Nitrobacter winogradskyi Nb-255: one gene and its partner. The main gene of each other region encodes a partner of the protein of the gene in region 2 in a complex. Links are inferred from orthologs where the notes say so. Each region holds a gene or a part of one and is shown on either strand. Other genes may lie near its edges.

What was found. Proteins that work in one complex are often made in the same cells at the same time.
Region 1: the proteins of uvrB (region 2) and NWI_RS12290 are in contact, whole or in part, in a crystal structure (PDB 7EGT), measured with the Thermus thermophilus proteins. The link is inferred for Nitrobacter winogradskyi Nb-255 from one-to-one orthologs. Residues at the interface, in WP_096411307.1 of Thermus thermophilus: Glu23, Leu25, Arg26, Asp27, Gly28, Glu29, Arg30, Phe31, Arg55, Glu326, Asp327, Phe328, Glu379, Ser382, Gln383, His398, Gly400, Arg401; in WP_096412145.1 of Thermus thermophilus: His654, Arg656, Phe657, Gln666, Asp668, Glu669, Lys680, Arg681, Leu682, Ser683, Lys685, Tyr686, Ala687.

The regions. Positions count from the first base shown.
Region 1 is NC_007406.1:2,578,785-2,582,661, forward strand. The notes cover bases 354-3,478. They hold NWI_RS12290 (ATP-dependent helicase), read left to right. Parts: upstream 354-753; coding sequence 754-3,204; downstream 3,205-3,478. Other genes in these bases: NWI_RS12285 (DUF1328 domain-containing protein), read right to left, coding at 354-483; NWI_RS12295 (ABC transporter ATP-binding protein), read left to right, coding at 3,331-3,478. Also shown: more of NWI_RS12285, read right to left, coding at 310-353; more of NWI_RS12295, read left to right, coding at 3,479-3,877. UniProt on the Escherichia coli protein: A helicase with DNA-dependent ATPase activity. Unwinds DNA duplexes with 3'-5' polarity. Translocates on single-stranded DNA with 3'-5' polarity. Initiates unwinding more efficiently from a nicked substrate than double-stranded DNA.
Region 2 is NC_007406.1:2,714,914-2,719,301, reverse strand. What follows is about bases 275-3,910. They hold uvrB (excinuclease ABC subunit UvrB), read right to left. Parts: upstream 3,574-3,910; coding sequence 475-3,573; downstream 275-474. Other genes in these bases: NWI_RS18305 (hypothetical protein), read right to left, coding at 3,644-3,841. Also shown: NWI_RS12990 (hypothetical protein), read right to left, coding at 1-192; NWI_RS12980 (PAS-domain containing protein), read right to left, coding at 3,937-4,388. UniProt on the Escherichia coli protein: The UvrABC repair system catalyzes the recognition and processing of DNA lesions. A damage recognition complex composed of 2 UvrA and 2 UvrB subunits scans DNA for abnormalities.

The DNA of each region.
Region 1 (3,877 bases), 140 kb from region 2 along the record:
AGGATCAAACGCCAGACCATCCACCAAAGACGCTTGCAGCATCACCTGCAGGCCGCCTAACCTCAAACCCAGATGAGCCAGAACCTCCGTTCCCGTGACCCCGGAACAGTCTCAATTCATCTGACGACGGACAGACAAATCCGTAATGATGGATTCCGATGAGAGAAAGCGACCCGTTTATCCGCCGCCCGCTGTAGAAGAATTCCAGCCGTGGTTATTTCCAAGCTATCGTCGAAGGTGCAGCACCGTCTTGCAGGCCCGAGGGCACGGGGAAGCAGATCGCCATGCCCTCGGATATTTCCTTACCCGCTACACGCGGTTCCGTCCGCGCAAAAAGCCGACCACCGCCGAGATCACAAACAGGATGAGAGCAATGAAGAAGATGATCTTGGCGATTTCGAAGGAGGCGCCCGCGATCCCTCCAAAGCCCAGAACGCCGGCGATCAATGCAATAACCAGGAACGTCACCACCCAGTTCAACATGATTTTGGTCTCCATTTTCGGCGCGCTTTGCGCGTTGACTGAAAAATCAATCCGTTACGGGAACAATGGTTCCGTGCTGGTGGTGTTCGAAAGAAAATCAGGAAAATAAGCAGTTTTGGGGAACAAAACATCGAGCGCGACGCGATGATTTGTTGGCCGGGAGGCTAAAAAGTCGCTACGAAGCACGTTCGCCCTATATATTTCTTCATCCTTGCTGAGAGGGCTCCCCTTCGCTGGCAGGCAGTGCCATCGTAGGGAAAGACGATTCGCATGACCGAGCCGAACAGACTGATCCATACCAACGTTTCCGGGCACCAGCCCGCCGCCGGCGGCATCGCTGCGCGTGCGCGAGCCGCGGCAGCGCCACGATATCTGAGCGGGCTCAATCCGGAGCAGCGCGAGGCCGTGGAAACGCTGGACGGACCGGTTCTGGTGCTGGCCGGCGCGGGCACAGGCAAGACCCGCGTGCTGACGACCCGCATTGCGCATATCCTCAGCCAGGGCCGCGCCCGCTCCGGCGAAATCCTGTCGGTCACCTTCACCAACAAGGCCGCCCGCGAGATGAAGCATCGTCTCGGACAGATGCTCGGGCAGGCCGTCGAAGGCATGCCGTGGCTCGGCACCTTTCATTCCATTGCGGGCCGAATCCTGCGCGTTCATGCCGAGCTGGTGCAGCTCAAATCCAACTTCACGATTCTCGATGTCGACGACCAGATCCGTCTGCTCAAACAGCTTCTGCAGGCCGACAACATCGACGACAAGCGCTGGCCCGCGCGGATGCTGGCCGGGTTGATCGACGGCTGGAAGAACCGCGGACTGACGCCCGCGCAGGTGCCGTCGGGCGAAGCCTCCGTCTTCGGCAACGGTCGTGGCGGCAAGCTTTACGCCGCCTACCAGGCACGGTTGAAAATCCTCAACGCCGCAGACTTCGGCGATCTGCTGCTCGAAAACATCCGGCTGTTCCGCGAGCATCCGGACGTGCTGCGACAATACCAGAACCGCTTCAAGTTTATCCTTGTCGACGAATATCAGGACACCAACGTTGCCCAATATCTATGGCTGAGATTGCTGTCCCAAGCGCCGCCGTCATCCCACGCGCTGTTTCCCGCTCCCGTCGCGGCGGAAGGTCCCGACCCGCGCACGGCTCGATCCAGAAACATCTGCTGCGTCGGCGACGACGACCAGTCGATCTACGGCTGGCGCGGCGCCGAGGTGGATAACATCCTGCGGTTCGACCACGATTTTCCCGGCGCCAAGGTAATCCGGCTGGAACGCAACTATCGCTCGACCGGCCATATCCTCGCCGCCGCCTCGCACCTGATCGCGCATAACGAAGACCGGCTCGGCAAGACGTTGCGGACCGAGGATGTCGATGGCGAGAAGGTCACCGTCACCGGCTCCTGGGACTCTGAGGAGGAAGCCCGCGCCATCGGCGAGGAAATCGAGCAGCTCCAGCGTGCCGGCGAAAAGCTGAACGAAATCGCGATTCTGGTGCGCGCTTCATTCCAGATGCGCGAGTTCGAAGACCGCTTTCTCACGCTTGGCCTACCCTATCGCGTCATCGGCGGCCCACGCTTCTATGAGCGCGCCGAGATCCGTGACGCGCTCGCCTATCTGCGCCTCATCAACTCGCCGGCCGATGACCTTGCATTCGAGCGCATCGTCAACGTGCCTAAACGCGGCCTCGGCGACGCTACCGTCAAGATGCTGCACGAGATCGCGCGAAAGCGTCAGATCCCGCTTAGCGAAGCCGCCCGCGCCGTTGTCGAAACCGACGAGTTGAAACCAAAAGCGCGCGGATCGCTGCGCGCTCTGCTGGAGAGCTTCGACCGCTGGCGTATCCAGCGGGAGGCCATGCGGCATACCGAGCTTGCCGAGATCGTGCTGGACGAGAGCGGCTACACCGAGATGTGGCAGAAGGATCGCTCGGCCGACGCCGCAGGACGCCTCGAAAACCTGAAAGAGCTGATACGCTCGATGGATGAGTTCGAAAACCTGCAAGGCTTTCTCGAGCATATATCCCTGGTGATGGACCGCGACGGCGGCGCGGACGAGGATGCCGTCTCGGTGATGACACTGCATTCCGCCAAGGGACTTGAATTCGATACCGTCTTCCTGCCCGGCTGGGAGGAAGGCCTGTTTCCTCATCAGCGGGCGCTGGACGAGCAGGGACGCTCCGGCCTGGAAGAAGAGCGCCGCCTCGCGCATGTCGGCCTGACACGGGCGCGCCGTCGCGCGAAACTTTACTTCGCCACCAATCGCCGCATCCACGGCTCGTGGTCGACCACGATTCCGTCCCGCTTTCTCGACGAGTTGCCGGCGGAGAATGTGGAGATCACGGAATCGAAGGGTGGATCGGGCTGGGGCGGAACGGGCGGTTACGGCCCCTCGCGTTTCGACAACATCGATTCCTTCGGCTCGAGCTATGCGACTCCAGGCTGGCAACGCGCGCAGGCCAATCGCGGCCGGGGCGGGTTCAATGAGGCCGGAACGCCCTACGATGCAAACCGATCGAAGTCGAAGCGCGCGCCGGTGGTCATCGAAGGAGAGTTGATCGCACGATCCACCGGCTCGGATTCCGGCTTCTCATTGGGCGACCGTGTTTTTCATCAGAAGTTCGGCTACGGGAAAGTCGCGCGAATCGATGGCAACAAGCTGACCATCACCTTTGAAAAAGCCGGCGAAAAAAAGGTGGTCGATAGCTTCGTCGCGCGGGTGTAACCGAATTGCGAACCACCGCCCGTGCTCCTATCTGTTGACCTGCATTCTCCATCGTCCCGCCATTCCGCCGCGATATCATCTCTCTCCTCGTTCCTCTCCACCCGCTTACAGCGTATCAAGCCTCGCATGTCGTCCATGATATCCATCTCCGGTTTGTCGAAGGCTTACGCGTCCGGCTTCATGGCGCTGAAGAGCATCGACCTCGATATCAAGCGGGGCGAAATCTTCGCGCTGCTCGGTCCCAACGGTGCCGGCAAGACAACTCTCATCAGCATCATCTGCGGCATCACCAATCCGTCCGCCGGTCAGGTGCTGGTCGACGGCCGGGATATCCGCCGCGACTATCGGGCGACCCGCGCGATGATCGGCCTCGTGCCGCAGGAGTTGCATACCGATGCCTTCGAAACGGTCTGGGCGACCGTCAGTTTCAGCCGCGGGCTGTTCGGAAAACCCAGAAATCCGACTCATATCGAGAAGGTCCTGAAGGATCTCTCTTTGTGGGACAAGAAAGACAGCAAGATCGTCACGCTGTCCGGCGGCATGAAACGGCGCGTGATGATCGCGAAAGCGCTTTCGCACGAACCGCAAGTGCTGTTTCTCGACGAGCCCACGGCCGGCGTCGATGTCGAATTGCGAAAGGCGATGTGGGGGGTGGTGCGCACGCTGCGAGCCT
Region 2 (4,388 bases):
CCTTGCGGCGGCGGCGCCTTCCTCGAACGCGTGCTTCGCCATCTGCCGTAATCGCTGCCTGCCGGCGGCATCCTTCGCCTTGGCGGCGAGGGCGAGATAGCGGTCGCGTCGCGCCTTGACCGCGGCGATCAGGCTTTTGTGCTGCTGCTTCGCGAGCCGCCGGATGATGACGTCGAGATCAGCGTCCGCCATGAAGGTATCCTTGTTTGATGAAATTTGAATAGGGTGCCGGCGCTCTAAACCTTCACGTGAAGGAGTGATAGCTGTGGAGCAAGCTTTTGATGAGCTATTCTTTATGCCTTGTGAGATCCGGCCCGGTCGAGAACTTTTATAACAGTGTCAGGCTGGATCGCGGCGATATAAGGCTTATGACAAAGCCATGCCGGACGGCCTCGGACGATTGAGCCCATGGTGGGTGAACACTCTGCTTGAGTATGTCAAAAAGCATGAAACATCTCTGCAATGATTGTTCTGCTAGCGCTTTCGATTGTTCTTCCAACCGCCTCGTTTTCCCGGCGCGCCGCCGGTCGAGCGGGGGCCGGGGCCGAACTCCGGGCCGGCTTCACGCGTCGAGGTTGGTTGATAGATGCGGCTTTCCGTTCCCGGGCCCATTTCATCCAGCGTAGGCTTGCGCGGCTTCGGCCGCGCGCCGGTCGGTTTGACCTCATGCCAGGTGGCGATGCCCATCTCGTCGAGCGAGGGCTTGTGGACTTTCGAGGTTGACGAGCCACGTTTGCCGAACTTGCCGGCTGCCGTGCCTTGCGCCGCCTTGTCGAGACGCGCCGGCAGGTTCGCTGCGTCGCCGTACTTCTTCTTGCCCGCGTAGCTGCCAGCCTTCGCCGCGACGCCGCGCTGCTTGATGGTGGGATCGTCGACGACGGCAAGCTCGGTGGCGCGCAGCCGCTTCACCTCGTCGCGCAGTCTTGCGGCTTCCTCGAAGTTCAGGTCGGCGGCGGCCTCGCGCATCCGTGTTTCCAGATCGGAGAGAACAGCTTCGAAATTGTGGCCGATCGCGATCGCGTCGTCCGACCAGGAATTTCCCTTGCCCCCGTCGCCGATTTCCACCAGCACATGGTCGCGCTCGTAGACGCTGTTGAGGATATCGCCGATGGACTTCTTGATACTCTCCGGCGTGATGCCGTGGGCGGTGTTGTACTCCACCTGTTTCTCGCGGCGGCGGTCGGTCTCGGCGATGGAGCGCTGCATCGATCCGGTGACCTGATCGGCATAGAGGATCACCCGGCCTTCGACGTTGCGGGCTGCGCGGCCGATGGTCTGGATCAGCGAGGTCTCGCTGCGCAGGAAGCCCTCCTTGTCCGCGTCGAGGATGGCGACTAGCGCGCATTCCGGAATGTCGAGGCCCTCGCGCAGCAGGTTGATGCCGACCAGCGCGTCGAACGCTCCGAGCCTGAGATCGCGGATGATCTCGATGCGCTCGATGGTGTCGATGTCCGAATGCATGTAGCGGACGCGGATGCCCTGCTCATGCAGGTATTCGGTGAGGTCTTCCGCCATGCGTTTGGTCAGCACGGTGACGAGCGAGCGGTAGCCTTTCGCCGCGGTGGCGCGCACCTCGCCGACGAGGTCGTCGACCTGGGTGCGCGCGGGGCGGATGTCGACCGGCGGATCGATCAGGCCGGTCGGGCGGATAACCTGCTCGACGAACACGCCGCCGCTCTCGTTCAGCTCCCACGCGCCCGGCGTGGCCGAGACCGCGATCGTCTGCGGCCGCATCATGTCCCATTCCTCGAAACGCAGCGGCCGGTTGTCCATGCAGGAGGGCAGGCGGAAGCCGTATTCGGCCAGCGTCGCCTTGCGGCGGAAGTCGCCGCGGAACATGCCGCCGATCTGCGGCACGCTGACGTGGCTTTCGTCGGCGAACACCAGCGCGTTGTCGGGGACGTATTCAAACAGCGTCGGCGGCGGCTCGCCCGGTCGGCGGCCGGTGAGGTAACGCGAATAGTTCTCGATGCCGGCGCAGCTTCCCGTGGCCTCCATCATTTCGAGGTCGAAGGTGGTGCGCTGCTCCAGCCGCTGCGCTTCCAGAAGGCGGCCCTGAGCATGCAGTTCGTCGAGCCGCTGCTTCAGCTCCACCTTGATGTTCTTGATCGCCTGCACCAGCGTCGGGCGCGGCGTCACATAGTGCGAATTGGAATAGACCTTGATGAAATCGAGTTCGTCCTGCTTGTGGCCGGTGAGGGGATCGAACTCCTCGATGCTCTCGACCTCGTCGCCGAACAGGTTGACGCGCCAAGCCCGGTCCTCGTAGTGCGCGGGAAAAATGTCGATGGTGTCACCGCGCACGCGAAAGGTGCCGCGGGTGAAATCGGCGCTCGTGCGCTTGTATTGAAGCGCCACGAGGTCGGCGATGAGCTGGCGCTGGTCGATGCGCTCGCCGCGCTTCAACGCGAAGGTCATGGCGGTGTAGGTTTCCACCGAGCCGATGCCGTAGATGCACGAGACCGAGGCGACGATGATGACGTCGTCGCGTTCCAGCAGGGCACGGGTCGCCGCATGGCGCATGCGGTCGATCTGCTCGTTGATCGAGGAATCCTTTTCGATGTAGGTGTCGGTGCGCGGGACGTAGGCTTCGGGCTGATAGTAGTCGTAATAGCTGACGAAGTATTCCACCGCGTTGTCGGGAAAGAAGCTCTTGAACTCGCCGTAGAGCTGCGCCGCCAGCGTCTTGTTCGGCGCGAGGATCAGAGCCGGGCGCTGCGTGGCTTCGATCACCTTGGCCATGGTGTAGGTCTTGCCCGAGCCGGTGACGCCGAGCAGCACCTGGGTGCGGTCGTTGCGCCGGATGCCTTCCACCAGTTCGCGGATCGCCTGCGGCTGGTCGCCTTTGGGCTGATACTCCGATTTGATCTCGAACCGTACGCCGCCTTCGCTCTTCTCCGGTCGCGGCGGGCGATGCGGCGTCCAGAGTTTCAGCGAGCCGTCGCCTGTCTTGAATTCGGGCCGGCCGTCGCGCAGCAGCGCCTCCAGCGATTCCGCCGTCGCCTTGACGCCGAGGCCCTCCATCTTGCTGCGCGGCGGCCGCGCCAGGGCATCCTCGTCGTCCTCGGCGGTCGGCATGCCCAGCTGTCGCGCCAGTTCCGGATCGAGCGTCGGGATCGTGGCCGATGTGCCGTAAATTGCTTGTGGTGCTTCCTCGAAGCCGCTTTCAATTCCCCTTGCCGGCCGCCGAGACGAGCGAAGTTCGCTCTTCGAGGGTTGGGAAGGGGGAGGATTCTCGAACGTTGCGCTCGCCGCATCCCGTTTCGCGGTGGCGTCGCTCTTGCCGCGCGTTGACCTCCGCGCGCGATGCGCCGCGGCTTCGCCGCCGGAGCGACGGTCCCACGAATTGTCCGGCGGGGGTTGCAGTCCGGTTCCCGACCCAAGGCCGGCGTCGCCGCGGTTGATGGCGGGATTGAGCAGGTCGGCCAACGCCGGCCCGATCGGCTGCACTTCGGGACGATGCGCCTTCGGCTTCGAGGTCTGCTGCTTCGAGGTTTGCGATGTCGAGGCTTTTGACTTCCGTGAGCCCGGCGCTTTACCGGGTTTTTCAGGGGGATTGGGAGCCTTCGCCATGCGGGCAATATGGGGCGAATCCAGCGCGCACGAAAGGGCGCAATCACACCGATGCGCATCGACGCCGGGGTCACGTCTTGGGCGATGACCTCGACACGGCCTTTCGCAGGCAATCGCGGCACAGGCAGTCGCCGCCTTCGGTCGGCATTGGCAACCGTCCGGGCTCCTCGGCGCACCAGCAGTTCCCGGATGGATCGCAATTGAATTCCGTTCCGCACCCGGAACAGATGAGGCGGCGAACGGCTTGCTGTCCGATCGGGCGTGTCATGGGAGCATTCTCAGGCCAGGTGGATCGATGCGCAACCATACGTCCGGATCCATACCCGATGGAATCCCGGCAGGCGCATTCTTTCCGCGGCGAGATTATTCCGCCGCGCGAAGGCGATGGACCGGGAGGCGGCGGTCGCCGCCGCGCAGCGACAGATAATAGTCGGCATCCGCCGGATCGTCCGTGCGGCGAATCAGATCGGTCACCGGCGTATAGCTGAGCATCCGGCCGCCGTCGGGAAGCGCCGTGCAGATGAAGCGCAGCACCTGGCCATTTCTGAGCTTGATATTGATCGGGGTCGGATCGCCCGCGCGCACCATGCGGACGCGCTCGGCGATGAAATGGCTGAGTTCATCCTGCGGCAGTTCATATGCGCCGGTATCGCGGCCATGATACATCAGTGCGATAAACGGCGGCCTGCTGTCGGCCTTCTCATCCGGGAGCGAAAAGTAATGCCGGAATGCGCGGTTGATGAACTCGGCCCGGGTGTCCGCGTCGAGCATGACGATCCCGATGCCGGTCTGGTCGAGGGCGGCGGTCAGCCTTG